3 regions of the Chryseomicrobium aureum genome follow, and region 1 is predicted to be linked to each of the others. Evidence: riboswitches for the same ligand, from Rfam matches in the RefSeq annotation. Region 1 holds a riboswitch; each other region holds the start of a gene.
The links. Region 1 has a riboswitch for thiamine pyrophosphate ahead of ACF3OH_RS12925 (YkoF family thiamine/hydroxymethylpyrimidine-binding protein). Riboswitches for the same ligand answer to the same signal wherever they lie in the genome.
Positions count from the first base shown of each region.

Region 1 (8,286 bases):
CGTATACTGAAACTATATCAGAAAGGACGTGTCTACATGATTACGATTCAAGACTTGAATCATACATTCAAAATCGGGAAAAAAGGCCAAGAAAAAAGCGTTCCAGTTCTTCGAGATGTCAATTTAGAAATAAAAAAAGGTGAGATTGTAGCTATTCTAGGCAAGAGTGGCTCTGGAAAGTCTACTTTACTCAATCTGGTTGCTGGTTTTATGAACCCAGAGTCAGGTTCTATTCAAGTAACCGGTGAAGAACTGGTCGGTAAAACAGAAGCTGAAAAAGCGAAGTTCCGCTTGCAAAATTATGGGTTCATTTTTCAAAGCTTTCAATTGATGCCTGGACTCACGGCATTCGAAAACATCGAACTTCCTCTAAAACTTCAGGGCGTGGCAAAGCAACAGCGATTAATACGGGTGAAAGAACTGCTGCAGCAAGTTGGATTGACAGAAGTCAGTGACCATTATCCGAACGAACTTTCTGGAGGTCAGCAACAACGCGTCAGTATCGCCCGTGCACTAATTGGTCGTCCGTCTATCTTACTGGCCGATGAACCGACAGGGAGCTTGGATTCTGAAACTGAACAAGAAATTTTACAGCTTATCCAATTGCTGAATGCCCACTATGGCATCACATTTGTCATCATTACACACGATGAAGAAGTAGCTCGTTCTGCACATCGTCAGTACCGTATGCATGACGGCGCAATCCAGGAGGAATTGACCTATGTTAGCTAAAGATCAACGCGAGTTTATCTCGCAACATATGAAACGAAACAAACTTCGCGTCTTCATGACGATTTTAGCAGCGGCAATGGGCTGTGCATTTTTGATTATCATTGCGTCTGTCGGCTTCGGATTACATAAAACAATTCAAGACGAAGTGTTGTCGAGTCGCATCGTCACAGAAGTAGAACTATTTGGCAAAGAAAATGGAGGCACCGTTACTCCAGAAGAGCTTGCGGCGATTCAGAAGATGGAGAATGTCAAAACAGTTGTAGAGCGCATTAATGTTCCGGGTTCACCTGTTGTCAATTTAGATGGGAAAGAGGGCTATGGACAACTTGTTTATACAGATTTAGAAGCTGAACAAGCAGCCAACCTAGCCTTGTTTGATGGGGAGATGCCGAATGACTCCACAGAAGTTGTGGTCGGCTATCACTTTGCGGGTAACTTTTTAACAGATGAACAACATGAAGAGCTTGGAAATGCTGAAAATTATCTTGAAAAACATGAAGAGCTTGCGAAACCGATTCGAGATGAACTAATTGGTAAGACGATTTCAATCGACATCACAGATTATGAGACGGAAGAAGTCGTTTCCACCCAGACCTATACGATTACTGGTATTGCCAAAAAGCCAGGAAAAGATTGGGCGTATGATGACAAAATCTATGCAGATACCTCAAAAAGCGCGGAAGTACTCACTGCGTTTGGTATTGAATCCCCAGATAAATCAATCACGGTTCATGCTACAGACTTTCAACATGTAGCGGACTTAACAGAATCGTTAAAAGGGGAAGGGTTCCTCGTCTACTCTGTTACAGAAGAACTAGGTCAAATGAATATGCTGTTTACAGTAATTCAGATTGGTTTAGTTATTGTGGGCACAGTTGCTGTACTCATTGCCTCTATCGGAATCTTTAATACCATGACAATGGCCGTTACAGAACGCACACGTGAAATTGGGATCATGAAAGCTATCGGTGCACAACCAAGGCTCATCCAGCGCCTCTTCCTTATGGAAAGCACTGCAATTGGTTTGATTGGTACATGTATAGCAGTCGCTGTCTCATATGGGATGAGTTTACTAGTGAACATAATTGTTCCGATGATTGTATTTAGTTCTGTTGGAGAAGAAGCGCCAACCGACATGACCATCACGGTTTCTTATATTCCTTGGCAGCTCGTAGTGGTTGCTGCACTCATCAGTATTGGTGTTGCCGTATTGTCCGGCTGGCGTCCAGCACGTAATGCCACACAGATTGATGTTATTCAAGCACTAAAAGAATCCTGAAGATCTAAAAGAGCCGTTCTAGCTGGCGGCTCTTTCTAGCATTTCTAAACTGTCGATAATCTCTTGTTTTTCGAGGTGATGACCAATAACAATTAATGTTGTTGGAAAACGAATCTCTTGTTCTACATAATTTGCGACGCCATAAGCTACTTGAACAAGAGTCGGTCCGTTTTGATCTTCATATTGAACAAATCCTTTTACGCGTAACACAGAATCTGGTACATTCTTAAGCCACTCTTCAAAGGCCTTTCGCGATATCGAAGAAGAAAATGTATAAGCGAGTGACTTGATTCCCAACTCTTTTTTAACATGAAATGTATCCATCCTCTCCTCCACTACTGTCATACGACGGGGTGCTGGCATATGAAGAATCTCAGCGAATGAGGATTCGTAGTAACGTGCTGTCTGATTCAATGCTCTTAATTCTAGTGAAATTGCCTCCCGCTCTTCCTTGGATACAGTGTCAATCTTATTCAGGAGAAGCTCATCAGCATATCGGACTTGATCTTCGAGTAGATGACGAATAGGTCTTGGCAGCTTTTCTCGGTTCGCCCACCGCTCTGCATCCACTGCATGATACACTCCAACTAGATCAAGCTTTTGAACAATTAAGGGCGACATGCAGGCATCTATAATTTCCATCGGATGCGCAACGCCAGTTGATTCAATAAAAATCACATCAGGTTCATGCATCATGACCAAGTTGATTAGTTGAATCTCCACCTCATCTTTCAATGTACAGCAAATACATCCTTTCAATAGTTCTTGCAGTGGTACGTCATCACCAACAAGCGTCGTATCTACAGAATAGTCCCCTAACTCATTCATTAGGACTGCCGCTTTACTTCCTTTTTGCTTCTCCTCTTTCAAAAGTTTTGCTAACCAAGTTGACTTTCCACTTCCTAAGAAGCCCGTCAAAAGAATTAATCGTATTTTCTTGTGCATCTAATTCCTCCTCTTGCTGTTGCACATTTATGGGAACCATGATAAAGTCATTCTATACTTAAATCGTAATGATTACGTTTTAATGATAGGCTATTTTATTTTGAATGACAAACAGAAGCATTAGGAGGATACTAAAGATGGCTAAGAAATCAAAAGTAGCACGAGATAAAAAACAACGTGAGTTAGTGGAGCGTTATGCAGAGAAGCGCAAAGAGCTTAAGGAAAAAGGGGATTATGCCGCACTTGCGAAATTGCCACGCGACTCTTCCCCTACGCGTCTAAAGAATCGTTGTGAATTAACTGGAAGACCTCGTGGAGTCATGCGGAAATTCAAACTTTCTCGTATCGCATTCCGCGAACTTGCCCATAAAGGACAACTTCCAGGTGTCAAAAAAGCCAGCTGGTAGGTGATCATATGAATGAAATCGCACTGCATTTTGCTGCGCAAGCCGAAATCCAAAAGTTACCTGAGAAGCATAGAGAAATTTATGAGTATGTAGTGAATTATGAAGAGTCTCTCGCAGACCGGGCGGCCACAGAAGAGGAATTTAAAGTCCTCTTACTGAGCCGGGAACCTTACGAGGCTGCAGCTCAACTTTTTAAAATGACTGGACTCGAAATTGTGGAGATTGTGAATCATTGCGAGCGTCAGATACAAACAAATGTTAGTGAACGAATGAAACGCGTTGGCTGGTTTAAGCTTGAACAAGGTACAGCTACGCATTCTTTCTTATTGACACTATAAAAAAATCAGCATCTTCCCGACAGGGACGATGCTGATTTTTAATTTTCTTTTCGGAAAACCCAAGCACGTTGGACGATAAATCCAAAGATGAAGAGCACGCTGTCTACTAGTACCTTCAACACTACTTCTCCTCGCCCTAGCCACTCCGTATAAAGTAAGTGCACGGACCCAGCTGAGGCAGCCATAATAAATGCTGCGAGCAAGTAATAGCGAACGAATGACTTACTTGATCCTTGACCGAATACTTTATGACGATTTACAAAATAATTAAAGAGGCTGGATAAAACACGTGCAGCAATCGTCGCAAAGATGATGAACATCTGAGGCGAGTCTTCTTTCCACAAATAGATAAATAATGAATAAAGACCGAGGTCGAGCGCAAGTGAAGCTCCACCCGACATCCCATAAAATAAGAAGATTTTATAAATATGAAATGAATCACGCAATGGATGAAAATGAGACGATTTATTTTCATCTAAATATACTGTTTCAATCTCCACTTCCTCAATAGGGATCTCATTTCGCTTCAAAGATCCGAGGACGTTCATCTCGTATTCGAATCGCTCTCCTTTGATTTCAAGCATCAAAGGTAAATGTTGAATCGGCAACCCACGAAGCCCCGTTTGTGTATCCGTTAAGACTGTCCCTGTAGATAATCGAAACAACAAACGTGTAAATCGATTGCCAAACCGACTTCGAAACGGCACATCCTTTTGAGTGAAGTCTCGTGCACCAAGTATTACTGCATCAGGTGTTTCGCGCATTTGTTCAGCGACTTTTTGCATATCTGATAGTAGATGTTGACCGTCCGCATCAATTGTAATGACACCGTCTACTGGAATATCTTCATTCAATATGTAATGAAAAGCCGTCTTTAAAGCTCGTCCTTTGCCTTGATTTTTCGCATGATGCAAGACCGTCACTTCTTTAAAAGTTTTCAATTTTGTGAAGAAGGATGCATACTCCTCTTCTCCCCCATCATCAACCACGATAATGCGAGAGAACTGCGAAGCAATCAGTTCATCGATGACCGCACGGCACTTGTCATCTGGTTTATACGAAGGAATCACAATCGCAAGTTCCATAGGTCACCTCTTTTCTACTGCTACTCCACTTCTTTACCCTTCCTTTGAGAAATCTAATACTGCAATTGGTTCATTTTTGTGTAAATGCTTCCCTATACACTCCACAATCGATTTCATTACTAAGTACTTCGCTTCTCACCCTTTACTATCCTTCTTTTTTTCCTACTGCACTTGCACAGAATTTTTATGTCTGCTATGATGAGGGCGAAAAAGAACTACATACCGACAACCTGCACTAGGGGTGCCCAAATTGGCTGAGATGAGAGCTTGAGCTCCGATCCCTTATGACTCGATCAGGATAATACCTGCGTGAGGAAGTGTAGTGACTCTTTCTTGAATTTTTATGGGAAGCAGTGGCTACATCTTTCGCGGATGTAGCTTTTTTCTTTTTCTCATAAAATCTAAGGAGGCGTTCCCATGCACTGTGGAACAAGTAAAATCATTGGATGTCGTTTTTCTCTACACCCGATGGATTCAGAGTTTATTTCAATTATCAAAGAGGCTTTATCAGAAGTCGATCTATCGACGGTATGGCGCCATACAGATGACGTATCGACGGTCATTCGAGGAGAAGGTCCGCATGTCTTCAATGCGCTAGCTGCCCTAACAGAGAAAGCGGCTTCGCACGGCAAACACATAGCCATGAATGCAACGTTTTCTGTTGGCTGCCCTGGAGATACGTCGGGGGATTCGTATATGGGGATTGAAGATCCAGTGAAGAATGAAATTCCTCAAGGCCCCTACGTTTCTAGCCAGTTCTCGCTCTATCCGCTCAACCAAAGTGATTATATGGAGACGATTTATAGAGAGATTGAACGTGCCAAAGAGCGTGGTGTTTATAACGAGTCCATGCATTATGCGACGGGTATCCACGGTTCATTGAAAAACGTTTTTGCGTTTTATGAAGAGACGTTCACAGAGGCGCAAATTGGGGAGCACCCCCACGTCGTCATGACAATCAACATGAGTATTCACAGTCCTTCTCACGGAGGTCCTGACCATGCTCGCTAATTGGAAATTGAAAGAAGTCGTACTGATGTCCCTGCTTGCAGTCGTTTTCGGGATTATCTATTTAGTGTTTTTACACATCGGGAATATTTGGTCGAGTCTGATTGGACCGATTGCCTATGAATGGATTTTCGGTGTTTGGTTCTTAGTCTCAATCGTCGCAATGGCTATCATTCGCAAACCAGGGGCTGCTGTTGTTCCGGAAGTAATGGCCGCTGCAATCGAGGTCATGCTCGGTAATGCTGTAGGTCCTCGTCTGATTTTAGCTGGTCTTGTGCAAGGTCTCGGTGCAGAGGCAGCTTTTGCAGCGACGCGTTATCGTCGTTTTGATTTACCCGTATTGATTATGGCAGGTGTTGGAGCCTCTCTCTTCAGTTTTGCGTATGGATATCTTCTTGGTGGATTCTCTGCCTTGTCTCCATGGTACGTAGCACTGATGCTCGGAATTCGCATCTTAAGTGGTGCTGTGATTGCTGGATACGGTGGAAGTTTAATCGTAAACGGACTGTATGCAACAGGTTCACTCCGTGGCTATGCGATTGCACGTCAAAAGCGTGATGTACGTGTCTAAATGGATTGAGTTTCACAACGTAACATTTCATTATCCTGATGAAGACACACCCGTTCTCTCTGATATGTCATTAACACTTTCTGAAGGAGAAAAATGGCTCATTAAAGGACCAAGTGGTTGCGGGAAGTCGACACTCTTTTTCTTGTTGAACGGGCTGTATCCGGAAGCTTGTGATGGCGAAGTCGATGGGACGCGTCTACTATTCGGGAAACCCTACGATGAGTACCGACCTGGTGAGATCAGTCAGTCGATTGCCACCGTCTTCCAAGATCCCGACAGCCAATTTTGTATGCCGACAGTTGAAGAAGAACTCGCGTTCACTTTAGAGAACCGGTCTATACCACGTGAGGAGATGGATCTGCAGATTACTCGAATTTTAGAAGAGACAGGTCTCACTCAGTTCCGGACACGTGTTATTCAGACGTTGTCTGGTGGTGAAAAACAGCGCGTCGCTACTGCCTGTGCATTATTGATGAACCCTAAAATTGTATTACTCGATGAACCACTCGCACATCTAGATCCCGTAACTGCGAGAGAATATGTTGCCTGGTTTTCTGACTTACAAGTGAAAAATGGATGGACAGTTCTTGTGATCGACCATCAAGATGCGATTTGGGAATCCTTCTTCGATTACACACTTGTGTTGGAAGAAACGAGTATGCCTCCTTTGAAAGCAAAAAGTGCTTATGTTAAAGAAGTGAAAAGTCAACAAGACTTCCGCGCAGAAGTGCGCGTCCCTGGCATTTTGCATGAAGCAAAGCTAGAGCTAGCAGCGGGAAGTATCACAGTACTTGCCGGACCGAATGGAGCTGGGAAGTCGACTCTCTTGAAGGCACTGGCCGGACTGATTCCAAAAGCAGATAGACAACAAAGTGATGAAACGATTGGATATGTCCCACAGTCACCTGAGTTTTTATTTATCACACCTTCCGTTCGACAGGAAGTTAGTTTTGGCGGAGGTCTTCGTACAGAAGAGTTCTTAACTAAACTTCTATTAGAAGGTGTAGCAAATTCTAATCCCTTCGCCGTCAGTCAGGGACAAAAACGTAGGACAGCAATTGCGGCGATGCTGAACGATGGGCGACCCGTGTTGCTTCTTGATGAACCGACTGCGGGTCAGGATGCGTTTGCACTGCATGAGCTTGAAGACGCTTTATTTCAAGTTGCAGCAGAAGGTACCGCCGTTGTTGTGGTTACACACGATATGAATTTTGCAGAGCGTATTGCAGACTCGATGCTCTTATTGAAAGATGGTGTACTTAGTGGCCCGTTCCATCCAGCAAACGTCTTCTCAGACCCTAGCTTACTCAGGACGTATCGTTTAGTCCAACCGACAGGAGGTGCTCGCGATGTCGACGTGGCTTCATCGCTTGAATCCGTCCATTAAAATGCTTGTGACATTTGTGTTTATATTTGCACTCGCTTTTTATTTTGACCCATGGACACCGCTTTTTGTATTTATTGCCGTGCTAGTAGTTCAGTTACTGTTCTCCCGTATCAACTGGAAACGTTGGGCGCTACTCATGTTGCCGTTCTCACTTGGAGCGGTCGGGTACTTTTGGACGACGTACGTTTTCGGTACATCTGATGATCGACTGGAAACCGCATTATCGCTGAGCTTTCGTGTATTTGCCTTTTCGTCGTTATCTCTCTTGTTTGTTCTGACGACGTCTCCGATGCAATTCATCATGAGTGTGATGCAACAATTGAAGCTTTCTCCAAAGCTTGCCTATAGCCTTCTAGTGGGTTATCAGTTTCTTCCGGTTCTAAAAGATGAGTTCATCCAGATTCGTCAAGTGCAGCAACTTCGCAAGCCACAAGTTCAGAAGTCAACTCTTGCAAAGCTACGAGCACTTCCAAGTGTGGCAATCCCTTTACTCGCTGGCGCTGTTCGAAAAGCGGAGAAAACAGCGTTTGCAAT
Region 1 is NZ_CP171117.1:2,457,581-2,465,866, forward strand. Features, by position in the region: gene ACF3OH_RS12895 (ABC transporter ATP-binding protein) at 37-732, shown strand; gene ACF3OH_RS12900 (ABC transporter permease) at 722-2,011, shown strand; gene ACF3OH_RS12905 (GTP-binding protein) at 2,030-2,956, opposite strand; gene rpsN (30S ribosomal protein S14) at 3,094-3,363, shown strand; gene ACF3OH_RS12915 (hypothetical protein) at 3,372-3,701, shown strand; gene ACF3OH_RS12920 (bifunctional glycosyltransferase family 2/GtrA family protein) at 3,740-4,786, opposite strand; TPP riboswitch at 5,014-5,119, shown strand; gene ACF3OH_RS12925 (YkoF family thiamine/hydroxymethylpyrimidine-binding protein) at 5,204-5,797, shown strand; gene ACF3OH_RS12930 (ECF transporter S component) at 5,787-6,365, shown strand; gene ACF3OH_RS12935 (ABC transporter ATP-binding protein) at 6,358-7,752, shown strand; gene ACF3OH_RS12940 (energy-coupling factor transporter transmembrane component T family protein) at 7,715-8,286, shown strand, end outside.

Region 2 (8,286 bases), 990 kb from region 1:
CCTAAGCGGTACTTCGAAGACAATTCTTCAAGAACTTCTAGCGTCTTATCATACAAATAAGGAGAAGCAAGTCGATAAGACTTAAATGTCTTAACCGCTTTCTGCGCAATCGCTTCATCGTGAATTCCTAAACGCTGGAATGCCTGATGCCATGCCTGAAATTGATAGTCCCCAATCAACTCCCCCATTACAGGGAAATCAAATGTCTCATCGGGAAATGTTCCCCATAATCCTTCAAAGGGATTGATGCCAATCTTTTGTGTGAAGTCATAAAAAGGATAAGTGGAATAGACACCAGGGGCAGTATCTAGAATTGCTTGAAGCAATTTTTCCGCATTCTCAGGAAACACATCAGAGCAGGTGTTTTGAAGCGCTTCTTCCACACTGCGTTTATCCCACAGCAAAGTATCATCTAGATCGAACAAAATAACTTTTTTCATAGAACCTCCCAGAATTCCTTTTTTTGTTTATTGTACCGCAAACAAGGGTACAGGTTAGTGCACTAATTATTAAAGGAGTGTTCCAAGTGAACAGCATCAAGAAAAACTCAATGACCGAACTGCGCCGGGACGAATTATTGCAGCGTTTAATTGATCAAGGGATTTACAAAGTCGATGGCCGTCAACTGTTCGAATTATCCTTTTATGAATTACTGAAACTTTATACTGCGAGCCAAGAAACGGCCTAGACAAAAGCCCATCTCCTAGAGGGCTTTTTTTTGTTGACCTATGGTAAACTAGAGGATAGAAAAGAAGAGGTGTTAGAATGACAATTCAACAATTAGATGCCATTTGGCAAACGAAATGGAAAAATGAAAATTTCTCACAAGAGATGCCCATACAGAGCAAATTAATTCCACTATTTTTAGCGGGAGAAGATATTGTAGCAGAATCCCCAACAGGTACAGGGAAGACGTTAGCATTTGTCCTACCCTTATTGCAACTAGTTGATGGGAAAAAACCACACATTCAAGCAGTTATTATGGTACCATCCCAAGAGCTTGGCATGCAGATTATTGACGTGTTGCGTAAGTGGACAGAAGGAACAGACGTGACAGTGGCTCAATTAATTGGCGGTGCAAACATGCAACGCCAAGTCGATAAGTTAAAGAAAAAGCCAACAATCGTTGTTGGAACACCTGGTCGATTGAATGAACTTGTAAAAAATCGAAAACTCAAAATGCATGAAGTTCGGCATTTGGTATTAGATGAGGCTGACCAACTACTCAGTCGCGAACATCGTAGCACAGTGCGTTCTATTATTGATGCTGCAGTTGAAAAACAAATTGTAATTCTCTCTGCGACGATCACAGATGAGATTGAACTTGTGGCAGAACGCGTTCTGAACAACCCACATACAATCAAAGTCGAGGCATCTGAACTTCCCGCAGTTGGAAAAGTGGAGCATCACTTTTTGAAAGTGGATCGACGTGACAAAACGGACCTTTTACGTAAATTTAGCCATCTTCCAAATATGAAGGGTCTTGCATTTATCAATAGCTTAGACCAGCTGATGATGAAAGAGGAGAAATTGTTGTTCCGCGATGCACCCATTGCTGCACTGCACGGCGCTATGAAAAAAGACGAACGCCGAAAAGCACTCGATGACTTGAAAAAAGGTATCGTGAATTTATTGATCACAACGGATGTAGCCGCACGAGGACTAGATATACAAGATGTCACACACGTCATTCATGTCGATGTTCCACAAACAATCGAACATTACCTGCACCGGTCAGGTCGAACAGGTCGCGCAGGGAAAGATGGGACAGTTGTCACATTCTTAGAATACAAAGACGAAAAATTCTACAAAAAGCTTTCGAAAGATTTCCCATCAAAGCCTACTCAAGTCGTTTGGGGAGCAGGTCGTTTAGAAATTGGAAACTCTAAGACAGTTGAGAAAGGAAAGAGCAAACGATGACTTTCCATGACAATCTTGCAGAATACGCAGATTTAATCGTTCAAGTGGGACTCAATGTCCAACCTGGCCAGTATGTTCAAATCCATACAACTCTTGATTCAGTTGAGTTTGCTCGACTTGTAGTCAAACAAGCCTATAAAGCCGGAGCTAGCCATGTTGATGTTCAATTTAGTGATAACACCATCACGCGCGCATTCTACGAGCAAGCACCAGATGCTTCGTTCGACGATGTTCCAAAGTGGGTAGCAGCTCAGCGTGATGAGTTGATTGATCGAAAAGGAGCCTTGCTGTGGATTGACGCAGAGGATCCAGATTTACTTGAAGGGATTCCCGCAACAAAAATCAGCCGGTATCAAAAAGCGTCGTCAGCTCTTTTGAAGCGCTACCGAAAAGCTGTTATGAACGATGAAATTACATGGAGTATTGCAGCAGTACCTTCTGGGAAATGGGCGAATAAAGTGTATCCAGAGGTCTCCGAACAAGAGGCGATTGAAGCGTTATGGAATAAGATTTTTGAAGTGGTACGTGTGGGGCAAGGGACTGCAGTCGAACAATGGAAAGCACATATTGAACAACTCAATGACCGAGCTGCTTATTTAAATAGTCGCAACTACACAGCGCTTCATTATCAAGCAACGGACACAGATATCGTTGTAGGGTTACCGAAAGACCATATTTGGATGAGTGGAAGCAGTGTCAATAGTGACGGTGTTGCATTCATTGCGAACATGCCGACAGAAGAAGTTTACACATTACCAGACCGCATGCGTGTGGATGGCTACGTGACGAACTCGAAGCCATTTATCTACCAAGGAAATCGCATCGATGGATTTAAACTGACGTTTAAAGATGGAAAGGTAATAGAGTCTACTGCGCAACAAGGTGGAGAGTTATTGAATGAGTTACTAACAACAGATGAAAATGCTGCTTACCTAGGGGAAGTGGCCCTCGTCCCATTTGACTCACCAATTTCTAATAGCAATACGATTTTCTACAATACTTTGTTTGATGAAAATGCATCCAATCATTTTGCATTAGGTGAAGCTTATCCAACAACCATTCAAGGTGGGAAAGGCTTAACGGAAGAGCAATTACTTGAAAAAGGTGCGAATGTGTCTATCGTCCATGAAGATTTTATGATTGGTACAAGCGACATGACGATTGATGGAATTTTAGAAGATGGTAGTCGTGAACCAATTTTCCGCAATGGGAATTGGGCGTAAGTGAAGGGAGAAACGCATATGAAGAAATGGATAGTTTCTATTGTCTCAGTGCTTGTTCTATCTGTATCACTTCCGGCATTTGCAAGTGCTCAAACAATCTATGTAGCACTTGGTGATTCAATAGCAGCAGGTCAAACGCCAAATCGAGAAATAGATCAAGGATATACGGATCTTATTGCTGCAGAGTTAGCGCGCAATGGGCAGTTGCTGGCATTTTCAAAAGACCTAGCATTTCCAGGATTCACGACTGAACAAGTGCGTGAATCGATTCAATCTGATGAAGCGCAGGAGTTATTAGCTTCCGCTACACTCATTACGATTTCAGCAGGTGCGAATGATTTACTACGAATCGTGACCGCAAATCCAGAACTAGGCACCCTTTCTTACCAACAGCAACAAGCGAATTTTGCGCTCAATCAAGCACGCAAGTCACTCGAAGGACTGCTTCAAGACCTTGAAACTGTAGCACCGAACGCAGAAGTCTATGTAGTAGGGTATTATTTTGCGTATCCACATGTTGCGGAGTTTCAAAAGCAGGGAACAGCCAAAGAATTAAATCGACTCAACCAAATCTTAGAGCAAACCGCACAAGCAAACGGTGCAACATTCGTATCAGTGGAAGACCGAATGAATACTGACTTAAAGAGTTTCGTTCCAAACCCAGCGGATGTGCATCCAACGCAAGAAGGGTATCGTCAAATCGCAAACAGTTTTTTTGACACGGTCAATCCAAACTTGACTGTCTCACCATTTGAAATGCCGCAACCAAATCCTTTAAGTTTTGAGGAAATTCAAGCTGCTCAAGAACAACAATCCGAGGAAGAATCAGGAGACCAAGCTCGTGCACACACACCGCACGGCCTTGCACTTGCAGAGATCATCCCGTATATCTAATAAAAATTTTGATAGCAAATTTTCTAAGTTGAGGGGCGTGTAGGGGTTGACTCCAGTGGGATTAAAGTCGGAACGTGAGACCCCGCAGGAGCCTGCGACGAGGGAGGCTCACGCCGCGCCCTCGGAAAGCAGCCCCGGAACTCCACTCAACTCGCCTCAACTAAAAAAAGTACCCTCTCTTTTATTGTTAAAGAGAAGGTACTTTTTAAATGCTTTTTATAAAAATTACTACTTTTTAGTTGCCTTACGTGAATTTAAAAACTTTCTTACAATTGGGTACACTATAGGTGCCCACTTAATTGCTGATTTCAATAAATTAGACTTTCTCATTGTCATCTCTCCTAATGAATATCATGTTACTGATAAAATACCCCAGCATTACACTCATTAAACCTGTTCAGCCACGCCAGTATAGTAAGCGAATTCCATCAAGATATCTCGATAACGTTCCATAGAAGCAATGGAAACATACTCACCAGGACCGTGCCAATCGCCACCAGCAGGACCAAACTCAATAGCACCGGCACCAGTTACGGCGTAATGTCTTGTGTCAGCAGAACCATGTTGACCCATGATTTCTGTCTCATCCTTCATGATGTCTACTAACTGCATTACGCGAGGGTCTTCACGTTTAGTTGTGACAGCAGGCGAAATTCCTCTGCGTCGAATCTCTGCATTAGGAAAATGCTCTGTCAAAATAGCCGTTAATTGCTCTTCTACAAATTCGACAGTTTGTCCAGGAATAAAACGAATGTCATAACCAACTTCACACGTATCCGGAACCATATTAAATCGATCTCCCGCCTGAATTCGTGCTAAATTGATGGAAGAGTGCTCATAAAATTCCGAACTCTCCTTTGTCCATTCTTGCTCGAGAAGCAATTGGTGGAATCGGTGGGATTGTAAAATGGCATTATCTCCTTCCCAAGGACGAGAGCCGTGCGCCCCTTTGCCGTGGAATGTAATGAAAAATTGAGAAATACCTTTTGCCTGTAAGCCGATTTTTAAGAACGTCGGTTCACCACAGACCACAAAATCACCAGTGTAGCCTTGCTGCACGAGGTATTTTGATGTTTTCGAGCCACCCGTTTCTTCATCTGTCACTAAATGGAGCTGGACTTTTTTCGTTAAACGATCTGCGTGCTTTGAAATACCCACAAATGCAACCATCATGGCAGCACAGCCACCTTTCATATCTGCAGAGCCGCGTCCGAAAATCTTGTCGCCTTCTATATACGGTTCAAATTGTTCTTTTTTTCCTGGAACAATATCTAAATGTCCATTCCAAATAATCGTTTCATCGCCTTGTCCAAGCTCAGCAACCAACATTTTATAGCCTTCATTTTCTAAAATAGTCACTTCTACACCATGGTCTTCTAACCATTTTGCTGAAAACTCAAGAGCTCTATTTGCACCCTCTTGCGTATCACTTGGTATGCGAATTAAATCCTGGACTAAATCAATCATTTCAATCATCCTTTCAGGTCAGTTGATTAATTGTTCGTAATAAAGTAGAATGAGGGCAACTAAATAATTGTTACCACAAGGGGCGTCGCTTAGCGGCTGAGACAGTACCCTTCGAACCTGGAAGTTCATACTTGCGTAGGGATGTGGATAGAAACTGATGTTTATGACGTCTGGCTCTGTCCAGAGGTCATTTTTTTATTGTTTACCCATTCTTGCAGGTAAGGTAACAGGAAATGGAGAAATTCATGAGAAATCAAAAAATCATCATCATGATTGAAATTGCTTTATTGGCTGCACTTGGATTTGTTTTGGACAGAATTGGATTTGGAATGCCGCAAGGGGGAAGTGTTACATTTGTATTGGTCCCAATCATTTTGATTGCTTTCAGAAGAGGAGTTTTAGCGGGACTGATCACAGGTTTATTAATCGGGTTGTTGCAACTCGCAACTGGAAATGTCTATTTTGCGCCACTTAGTTTTGAAATCGTCATTATTCAAGTGTTTATGGATTACTTCTTGGCTTTCATGGTAGCAGGTTTCGCAGGCCTATTCCGACCCGCTTTTTTACGCGCGTATCAACAAAATAAGCAAAGTGGCATGGTCCGTGCAGTACTTCTTGGGTCCATTATTGCTGCCGTATTGCGGTATATTGTGCATGTGCTTAGCGGGATTTTCTTTTTTGGAGAGTTTGCTGGGGATCAAAATGTCGTCTTATATTCTTTAATCTATAATGCAACATACATGAGTGTTGTTCTCGTCTTTGCTGCTTTCATTTGTACAGTACTACTTGTAAAAGCACCGCGCCTTGTAATGCCTCAATCGGTATAAAATGTGCTATGATAGCAGGTAGTCAAAGAAGAAAGGGTTCGAACACATGATTATTCAAACACCACAAGAGTTAGAAGGATTGAAAAAGATAAGTCGCATTGTCGCAGAGATTCGTGACACGATGAAGGACGCTGCGAAACCAGGGATGACGACAAAAGAATTAGATGAGATCGGCGCAACACTTTTTGAAGAAAAAGGCGCTGTTTCAGCTCCAATTGCAGAGTACGATTTTCCAGGACATACATGCATTAGTGTCAATGAAGAGGTGGCGCATGGTATTCCGGGAAGTCGCATTTTACAAGAAGGTGACCTTGTGAACATAGATGTTTCTGGTAAGTGTGATGGATTTTATGCGGATACAGGAATTTCTTTTGTCCTTGGACAAGCCGATGAAGAAAAGCAAAAGTTAATCGATGTGGCACAACAAGCATTTGATCGTGCTATGTTGAAAGTGAAAGCTGGCGCAAAGTTGAACCAAATCGGTAAGGCTGTTGAACGTGAAGCAAAATCAAACGGTCTTACAGTCATTATGAACTTGACAGGTCACGGCGTAGGTCGCTCGTTGCACGAGGCGCCCCAACACATTTTGAACTATTATGATGCATGGGAGCCAACAATATTAAAAGAGGGAATGGTATTAGCAGTTGAACCATTTATCTCTCAAAAAGCAGAGTCCATCATGGAACTTGGAGACGGCTGGACATTTGTCACACCTGATCGTTCATTAGTAGCTCAAGTCGAGCATACGATTGTGGTAACAAAAGATGCGCCACTCATCTTGACAAAGCTTGATTGAAATTCATCCATCAAAAAACAGCATCCCTATGCGGGCATGCTGTTTTTTTGAGCTTAAGGCTTTCTAAACGGTTTATTCAGATAGAAAATTCCTGCCACTAAGACCGCACTTAAAAACAAAGCAGCAGCAGATACGAGCAACTCATCAAACCCTAATCTTACGGCGATGCCAATAAACGCCCAAATGAATACCAACTGCATAATTCGGTCATAGTAGTGATAGCGGAAATGCAGAGCTAATGCTGTGGCGAAAGTCAGCACAAATACTGTCCATAATTGGTCAGATAGTCCAAAACCGTTCCATTCATAGTACGTCAACACGTAAGAAATATTAGCTACAAGAGCTACATTCACCCATCCTAAATACACTGATATCGGACCACGCTCTTTCCAGTCAGATCCTTTTCTTGGATATGTCACGTATAACAGCGCCAATACAGTTACTAGACCTACCATCATGACAAGGGTCACTAAAAAGTATTCATAATGCCATGTCAAAATCCATGCACAATTAAATACACAACTAGCCAAGAACAGACCAGTCCGTTTCCAGCTAGGCTCAGTGCCTCTTTTTCGTAGTACGACTTGGTAACCAATCCAAATCACTAACAGAATGTAAATTACGCTCCAGATAGAAAATACATAACCTGCGGGTGTAAATAGGACCGGAAGTCGGTTTGAAATCTCACCAGTAGTTTGACCGTTGATTGGAAGGATATTCGCAAGCGCATTTATCGCAATTGTTGCAGCGAGACCGAGTCCCATTAAAATAAGCTTTAAAATAATAATCCCTCCTTTTTCTAGTTACTAGTATACAGGTGTTACTTGGAAATTAGAATTGAACCCTTTGTGAACAAGTAAGAATGATTGAAATGTTGAGAAAATTAAAGCCTTTCATGATATACTTAGGGAGACGAAATGAAAGGGGAATAACTATGACAGTAACTACATACCCACTTGTATGGGATCTTGACACATTTTTTCCAGGAGGATCAGATTCTCCACAATTAGCAAGCTATTTAGAGCAAGTTGAGGCTAAGATTGAAGCGTTTGAATCACAGCTCGCTAGTCTAGAAACTCCGCAATCGGCTTCTGAATCTAAAGCAATGCGTGATATCATCGAACAACTGAAAGATGTTGCAACAAACTTATCAGAAGCA
Region 2 is NZ_CP171117.1:747,994-756,279, forward strand. Features, by position in the region: gene ACF3OH_RS04045 (HAD family hydrolase) at 1-440, opposite strand, end outside; gene ACF3OH_RS04050 (Fur-regulated basic protein FbpA) at 527-688, shown strand; gene ACF3OH_RS04055 (DEAD/DEAH box helicase) at 766-1,920, shown strand; gene ACF3OH_RS04060 (aminopeptidase) at 1,917-3,143, shown strand; gene ACF3OH_RS04065 (SGNH/GDSL hydrolase family protein) at 3,162-4,037, shown strand; gene ACF3OH_RS04070 (hypothetical protein) at 4,093-4,428, shown strand; gene ACF3OH_RS04075 (M20 family metallopeptidase) at 4,425-5,504, opposite strand; TPP riboswitch at 5,573-5,663, shown strand; gene thiT (energy-coupled thiamine transporter ThiT) at 5,750-6,331, shown strand; gene map (type I methionyl aminopeptidase) at 6,378-7,127, shown strand; gene ACF3OH_RS04090 (TspO/MBR family protein) at 7,181-7,891, opposite strand; gene ACF3OH_RS04095 (M3 family oligoendopeptidase) at 8,062-8,286, shown strand, end outside.
Region 2: linked by a shared signal. The riboswitch ahead of thiT (energy-coupled thiamine transporter ThiT) and the one ahead of ACF3OH_RS12925 (YkoF family thiamine/hydroxymethylpyrimidine-binding protein) in region 1 are both predicted to bind thiamine pyrophosphate.

Region 3 (8,286 bases), 330 kb from region 1:
TCGAGCGATTAAAATTACTTGGAAGCCGTTTTTCTCCATCTGGGTAAATAAGCGACGTGCTCGATCATGACGTACGACGTATAGAGAGGCTTTTTCATGAAACAGGTACCGAATCGCATTAAAGATCAAAAGTGTCCCGAGTAGAGATCCAATTAGATTGATGGGAAGTCCTAGTCCAACAGGAAAGGTAAATCCGATTGTCCCGTAGAGAAGGGGGAGCGGTAAAACTGGAACCATGGAGACCACGATGACAATGCCAAATGCAAGGATTGCCGTCCAGATGCTTGGTTCTGTAAGTAACGCTAGTAATGAGTCTGTCATTGAAACCTTTTCCACTCCTTCATGCACATGTATGTTTAGTATAAATTTCATTTCTCTAATAAAAAAGCGAGGAATGATGATTTGGGGAAAAATGAACCAAATGACACGCTCTTTTCATACCCCCCGTTAGTATAGTATCATTAGAATGGAGAAAATCGTAAAAGTAGATGGAGGTGGAAGCGAATGACAGTTGAGAAGCAAAGATTCGCTGTAAACGGTGGGATTGGATTCGGTTCAAAATTAACGGGAAAACAACTTTTAGTGCTGACATCGTTTATGGATGAAAAAGACGAGCTTGAACTGACTACCTTCCAGCAGCTCTATATTGATATTCCTCAAGCAAAAGTGGATGCCGCCCTTACAGCATTCGAGGACGCGGGATTATCAGTTTATCCTGTGGGGAATTTTGTAAAGAGTTTACGCACCTGTAATTTTTGTAAAGGTTCGGAGCAAGAAGGCATGCCTGTAGCGAAAGAAATCAACAACCGGATAGCTGGACGGCCAATGCCATTTACAGTTCGAGCCGCCTACACAGGGTGTGCGGTTGGTTGCGGTGAACCTCGTACGAATGACATTGGAGTCATGAAAATAAAAGAGACTTATTCTTTGTATGCAGGTGGTAAAGCAAAAGGAATTGATGCTCAACTTGGTCAGATTCTAATAGAGGGGGCTTCTCCTGAAAAACTTTATAGTGCTATAGATCGAGTATTAGATTTGTATGCCGCACAAGGAAAAAAAAGAGAGCCTTTGTCTAAGTTTGTGGATCGTTATGGGATAGAGGCAATGCGTAACCTTGTTGCACACTAAGTTTGTTGCATCCGCTTTCAAAACAATGTATACTAGTCTTCCTGCCCATTTTCAGAAAAATCGACAGGGAACTTGAGAAAGTTCATTTTTCGTGAGAGGGATGATTGGATGAATAAAGAACAATTAGTTAGTCAAGCACGTGAAATCAAAGAGCGCGCTTATGCACCGTATTCGAAGTTTCCTGTTGGCGCTGCGCTTTTAATGAAAGATGGCCGTGTATTTACTGGCGTGAATGTTGAGAATGTCTCGTTCGGAGCAACAAACTGTGCGGAGCGTACTGCAATTTTCACAGCGATTACGGAAGGCTATAAAAAAGGTGATTTTGCGGAGATTGCGGTGAATGGAAATACGGAAGACTTCCTTCCACCGTGCAGTATCTGTCGTCAAGTCATGGCAGAATTCTTTGAGCCAGATATGCCGGTCCATTTAACGAATGATAAAAATGAAATCTACACATTGGCGTTAAAAGAACTACTGCCAATGGCGTTTACGGATTTAGATATGTAACAAAAAGACCACTTCGCAGTCGCGAAGTGGTTTTTTGTTTAATTCACAGGTAATGCCACCTTTGACCTCTCTAAAAAATGCCAGATGACCAGGCCTAAAATGGCTCCCGTCGCACTCGACGCCATAAATCCTGGCATGAAGAAGAATGCTCCGACTTGTGTGCCCATAAAAATAGCCGCGTATGGGACAGCTACTAAAGAGGCTAACACTCCTGTCCCTACAAACTCTCCGATAGCTGCAAAACCACTACGTCGTGTATAACGGTAGAGTAGCCCCGCTAGTACAGCTCCTAAAACACTTCCTGGAATCGCTAAGAGTGAGCCGGTCCCAGTAAAAATTCGAATCAACGCTGTCACAAGTGCCACAACGCCAGCTCCCACTGGTCCAAATAGCACGGCAGAAATCACATTAATAGCGTGTTGTACCGGAAAGGCTTTGGCCACACCAAGTGGTATCCAGATAAACAGAGAACCTAAGACCCCAAGCGCGCTCAACATCGCCATTTGCGTCAATCGTTTCAATTCCATACGGCACTTCCTTTCTTGAACTGAGCAATGGTCTCTTTACGATTTATCGAGCGTGCAATCGCAGAAATCACAGCTATACCTGTTGCTCCCGCTTCCCACACCACATGGGCATTGTCTTCGGTGATGCCCCCAATACCTACGATCGGCACGTCCGGGTACAAAGCATGTACCTCTTGAATTACTGAAACACCTGACGGGGGGCGGGCATCCGCTTTCGAGTTAGTTGCAAAGACAGGACCAATTCCTAAATAATCAGCTCCTTCTTGCACAGCTCGAATGGCTTGTTCAAGAGTATGAACGGATACGCCGAGCTTCCGGTTCGGTCCAATTTGCAGACGTGCTGCCTTTACTGACCCGTCATCTTGTCCGATATGAAGACCATCTGCATCGCTTGTTATACACAACTCCACATCATCATTTATGAAAAAAGGGACATCGTGACGCGCACATAACTCCTTGCAGTTGAGTGCTAGTTCAAGTAACGCTTTACCAGACTTGGCATGCGGCCCCTTCTCTCTCAGCTGAAATTCTGTAATACCTGCTTCCAACGCTTCTTCTAAGATTTTCTCAACAGGTAGATCTTGATTATCGGACGTGCCCATAATGAAGTATAGGTGCCTGTGCATCTTGTTTCTCCCCCTCTCCCTGTCCGTATACTCTATATGCCGCATGATGTGTAGGACCATGACCGGCTCCAAGCGATAGAGGATACTGAAGTGCCGCTTGAATAAACCGTTTCGCAACCGTGCAGGCCGCTTCTACCGAATGATCTTTGGCAAGTTCTGCTGTCAACGCTGCACTAAACGTACATCCTGTCCCATGCGTCTGATGTGTCGCTAGTCTTGGAGTCGAGAGACTGAACTCTCTGCCAGATTGATCGAGATATAAATCTGTAGCAAGTGGTCCGGTGCGATGTCCACCTTTTAAAATCACAGCGGTCACTCCACTCTTAAGCAACGCTTCCATCGATTTTCGTGCACTGCTATCACCTTCAATTTTCAAACCTGTCATTAATTCCATCTCTGGAACATTGGGCGTGACAATCGATGCTTTCGGAAGAAGGAGTTGCGTTAATGACTCGATTGCTTCTTGCTCCAACAATGTATGTCCACCTTTGGCAACCATGACTGGATCGACGATAACCGTCGTCCAGGAATACGCATCAATCGCTTGCACTACTTGTTCAATAGTAAACGAGTCACCTAACATACCCGTCTTCACGGCGGTAGGTTGAAAATCGGCACCGATTGAATCTAGCTGTGCTTTCAAGAGCGCAGGCTCCACCATGCCAACACGCTGGACGCCGAGCGTGTTTTGAGCTGTGACAGCGGTCAATGCCGAGACTCCAAATACTCCGCGTTCTTGAAATGTTTTTAAATCTGCTTGAATACCTGCGCCTCCACCACTATCAGAGCCCGCAATTGTAAGAGCGACTGGATATGTCATGAGACAGAGACCTCCTTTTTTGCAAGTTCATCTAAAAGGGCTGCAGGGAATCCACCAATTCCACTTTGAACCGCAAGTTCACCAGCACGCCCATATTGATACAACCTTTCCTGAACTCCCTCAAGGCTAGCGTCCTGAACGAGCCAAGCTGCAAGTAAACTGCTTAACAGACACCCTGTGCCGACTGCTTTGGTCATGTCCGGGTGCCCTGAACTGTTTGTTAACACTACGTTGCCGTCTGAAATGAAATCCACTTCACCTGTAAGTACCACCGTCGTCTTGTAGACTCTTGCTAATTCCAGAGCAAGCGCTGACACGTCCTGTCGTCCGGTCCCAGCATCAATCCCTCGTCCATGCCACTCTGCATCTAAAAGTGCTGCGGCCTCTCCGGCATTGCAGCGAATAAGTGTTGGTTGAGCTGCTGCAATCACTTCTTTGGCAGATTGCAATCGGTACGCCGAGGCTCCTGCACCAACCGGATCCACCACGCGTGGAATTCCTTTTTTAACAGCTGCGTAACCAGCGACTTTCATACTGCGAACAGTGCGCTCTGTGAGAGTCCCTAGATTCAAGCTAAGTGCGTCTGCCAGCGCTACAAGCTCTGCCACTTCTTGCTCTTCGTCTCCCATTATCGGAGACGCGCCAGCTGCAACGAGCCCATTCGCTACAAAATTGGCAACCACGTAGTTTGTAATGCAATGAACGATGGGTACATACGTGTTTTCATTAGCGCTCATGCACGGACACCTCCGATTTAATCGTCCATTTTTCTTGTGTCCAAGCTTGTTCCCAAAAATGCCATTCGTAATACGTACTGCGCTTGAAGTGTGCTTTTAATTCTTGTAGGCGCGCAGGTGAAACATCTTCAGCAAGCCGATCCATCCGGTCTTTCTGCTCCTCGACGAGTGTTGCAAACCACTCGGACCCGTATGTCGCAATCCATCGCTGATAAATCGGATTGTCAGGTGTCGCCCCTTGAAGGTGAATACCAATTTCATAATAGAGCCAGTAACAAGGGAGCAATGCAGCTAGTACATCTGCTACATCCCCTTGAGCTGCGCGGTACATGTGAGATACATACGCATATGCAGAAGGTGACGGCTCGAAGGTCTCCCATTCTGCCTCGGTCACACCTAAAATCTGCATAAACGATTCGTGCAAACTCAACTCGGCCGCACACGTTTGTTCTGCGTGATGGGCAAATGCACGCGTCATTTGAAGATCAGTTGCTTTCACAGCGCCTAGTGCCTGCACCTTTGCAAAATGTGTTAAGTAGTAGGCGTCTTGCATGACGTAATATCGGAATACATCTTCTGGCAATGTTCCGTCTGCTAATCCTGTAACAAAGGGATGATGAAAACTGCTCTCCCAACTATCTTTAAAATCTTCTCGAACTTCTTTGCAAAAACTCATCTTCTACCATCCTTTCTGACAACAAAAAAACGCCACTCTCCCAAAGGAAAGTAGCGTGAAGCCGTCATAAAAGATTACCAGAGCGGTCGCGCCACTTCCCTCCGCTGGTATGATCCAGATCAGGTTCAAAGGGTCCGGACATATGTCCGTCTCAGCCTCTTCGGCTCCCCTAGTGGATGTGCATGTAGTTGTCGCGATTACTATACCATACTTTTTTTACGGTGCAAAATCATTTACAGATGTCACGTATACCGACTCCGGTCGGAAAATGACATTGTTTTCAAGTTGCTCGACCATATGCGCTGTCCAGCCAACACTACGCGCCACACTAAATGTCGGGGTGAACAATTCTGACGGAAGCGCAATAGACTTCATGATGGCAGCTGCATAATACTCCACGTTTGTATATAAACGACGCCCCGGTTTGTGAAGAGCGAGTAGGCGTGTGATTTCCTTTTCAGCCTCGACTGCGAGTTGCAACCAACGCTCTTCGCCACTTAATTTCTTACAAGCTTCGCGGAGCACAAGAGAACGAGGATCATTCGTCTTGTAAACGCGGTGACCAAATCCCATGATGCGCTCTCCTGACTGTAACTTGTTCATGACGACAGTCTCAACAGAACCTACCGAAGCAATTTCATCAAGGAGTGCGAGCACACCAGATGGCGCACCTCCATGCAATGGCCCTTTCATTGTTCCCAGAGCCGAAACGAGCCCTGAAGGCAAATCGGATTCACTTGATACTGTCACACGCGCAGCAAACGTCGAGGCATTCATCCCATGCTCCATCGTAGTAATCAAATACGTTTCAAGTGCTGTGACTTCGGATTTGGTCGGGTGCGAACCAGATAACATGTACAAATAATTCGCAACATGGGGAAGTTCAACGGATGGAGTTACGGGTTGTTGCTCCCGCTGAATCCGATAAGCAGCTGCGGTAAGAACGGCAAGCGCACCCGTGAGCAGAACCGCTTGCTCTTTCAGCGAACGCGCAAGTAATTCTGGCGTCCCCATTGAGGAAACGACCGTTCGCACTTGGTCCATAATTGATAAGCTTTTCGGCAAAACCTTTAGTACGAATAGATGATCAAATCCAAGCTGACGTCCCTCGACCAATAATCGTGTAACCTGCTTTTCATCTATTTCCCATAAAAATGACGCGACGGCTTCAAATGTCTGCTGCTCCACAACATCCTTTAGTAGTAAATCCTTGTAGCGTAGTTCTCCCTTTTCCCCATCTACTGAAGCAATGGTCGTCTCTACAGCCACAACGCCTTTTAATCCTTTTTGAATCATTAAAAACGCCTCCTTTTCCTTACTATAACCAAATCCTTTAATTACGAAAATTAAAGGTTTATAATCAATTTAATTACTAAACGTAATTGATGGAGGTGATGATGTGGATATCAATTGGATCAAGACGTTCTGCATAAGTGCAGAAACCTTAAATTTCCGGAAGACTTCGGAGCTTTTGCATATGTCACAACCGAATGTGACCGTTCATATTCGAAAACTTGAAGAATCTCTCGGTGTTGCTTTGTTTACACGTAAACAGAATCGTGTGCATCTCACACCAGAAGGGCTTCTGTTTTATAAAAACAGCAAGGTCTTACTCGATAATTTCACCCATACAGTTCAGTCCGTCCAGGCTCTTGCACAGGGCTTTCGAAAAAAATGGACGCTTGCTATCTCACCACTTCTTGCAGAAACGATTTTGCCATCCTTGGTCCGGCAGTTTTTAAACGATCACCCGGATGTGGAGTTTCAGATTCGTGTAGAGGAATCGACGGACATAGAAAAATTAGTCGAAAGTGGCGAAGTGGATTTTGGCTTATCCGCAATGCCACCCACGAATCGAAAACTAGTTGTGCACACGCTGTTTAGTGAGGATGTTGTGTTCGTGCGTTCGATTGATTCCTACGACGAGGAGTCGGGTCCGCCCCTAGACGCTGAGGAAATCTTAACCTCTGAGACCTTGTTTACCCATCATCACCCCGTCATTTGGGAAGACTTAACGATTCGTTTAAGACACGCCGTTCCAGGAATACGCGCAATCAAAGTCTCACAAGCGTCGATTACAAAACGGTTGGTGCAAGACGGGCTTGGCGTCTCGTTTTTGCCTCACTCCATCGTCAGGCGTGAATTGCTAGAAGGACGTTTAGTGACGATTCCTTTTCCTCTTTTTGACTTGCCGAAAGTATCTACTTACGCTGTCGTTCAGGAAGAAGGTGAGCTAGAGCAGGCTTTTCTAAAAGCGATTCAAAATCGCTATTTTGGGTAAACGAGTGTAAAGGAGGAAATGAAGATGACAAAAACAATTGTACTGACTGGGGCTAGTGATGGGATTGGGGCGGCTGCTGCGCGTCAATTAAAGAAAAAGGGCTATCATGTTGTCCTTGTTGGACGTTCTAAAGAAAAAACAGAACGACTCGCAACGGAACTGGATGCTCCTTACCATTTGGCAGATTTCACAAAGCTTCGAGATGTGGAGCGACTGGCAAGTGAACTAGATGCGTACCCGACAATCGATGTCCTCGCCAACAATGCAGGTGGAATCATGGGAAATCGAGAAGTGACAGAAGATGGTTTTGAAAAGACGTTTCAGGTTAATCACTTAGCCGGATTCCATTTGACCAAATTGCTTTTGCCGAAACTGATTGCGAGCAAGGCTAAAGTGATCCAAACATCGAGTGAAGCAGCGAATTTATTCGGTAAGACATTTGCTATCAATGACTTAAACAACGAACGCAATTACACTGCAACCAATGCGTATGGAAACGGAAAGCTCGCAAATATCTATTTCACTTGGGAGCTGCAAAATCGCTACGGTTTAGAGGGCATCTCTGCTGTTGCCTTTCACCCAGGGGTCGTGCGCACAAGTTTCGCTTCTGAGACGAACCACTTTATGCGCTTTATGTATCACACGCCTCTTAAATACCTCATTACCATTACGCCGGAAAAGAGCGCTGAGGCATTAGTTGCTTTGATTGAAGGGACTCCAGGAACGGACTGGGAGCCAGGTGGCGTGTATTCGAAAGGCAAACCCATGCGTGTGCAGGCAATTGATGACGGTACGACAGCACGCTTGCTTTGGGAGAAGAGTGAGGAAATGATTGGTTCTTGGAAATCTAACTAAAAGAAAGCCGACTCGGAGGAAAACGAGTCGGCACCTTTGTTTTAAAATAGTCTATTCCTTCACTTCTGTACGTGCACCGTGTCTTCAATTTTCTCATTTCGTACCTCTATAAAATAAGTCGACTGGACA
Region 3 is NZ_CP171117.1:89,286-97,571, reverse strand. Features, by position in the region: gene ACF3OH_RS00580 (TVP38/TMEM64 family protein) at 1-321, opposite strand, end outside; gene ACF3OH_RS00575 (nitrite reductase) at 505-1,128, shown strand; gene ACF3OH_RS00570 (cytidine deaminase) at 1,237-1,635, shown strand; gene thiW (energy coupling factor transporter S component ThiW) at 1,674-2,162, opposite strand; gene thiE (thiamine phosphate synthase) at 2,153-2,788, opposite strand; gene thiD (bifunctional hydroxymethylpyrimidine kinase/phosphomethylpyrimidine kinase) at 2,748-3,608, opposite strand; gene thiM (hydroxyethylthiazole kinase) at 3,605-4,345, opposite strand; gene tenA (thiaminase II) at 4,335-5,021, opposite strand; TPP riboswitch at 5,101-5,202, opposite strand; gene ACF3OH_RS00540 (citrate/2-methylcitrate synthase) at 5,238-6,317, opposite strand; gene ACF3OH_RS00535 (LysR family transcriptional regulator) at 6,421-7,302, shown strand; gene ACF3OH_RS00530 (SDR family NAD(P)-dependent oxidoreductase) at 7,327-8,157, shown strand; gene ACF3OH_RS00525 (NIPSNAP family protein) at 8,217-8,286, opposite strand, start outside.
Region 3: linked by a shared signal. The riboswitch ahead of tenA (thiaminase II) and the one ahead of ACF3OH_RS12925 (YkoF family thiamine/hydroxymethylpyrimidine-binding protein) in region 1 are both predicted to bind thiamine pyrophosphate.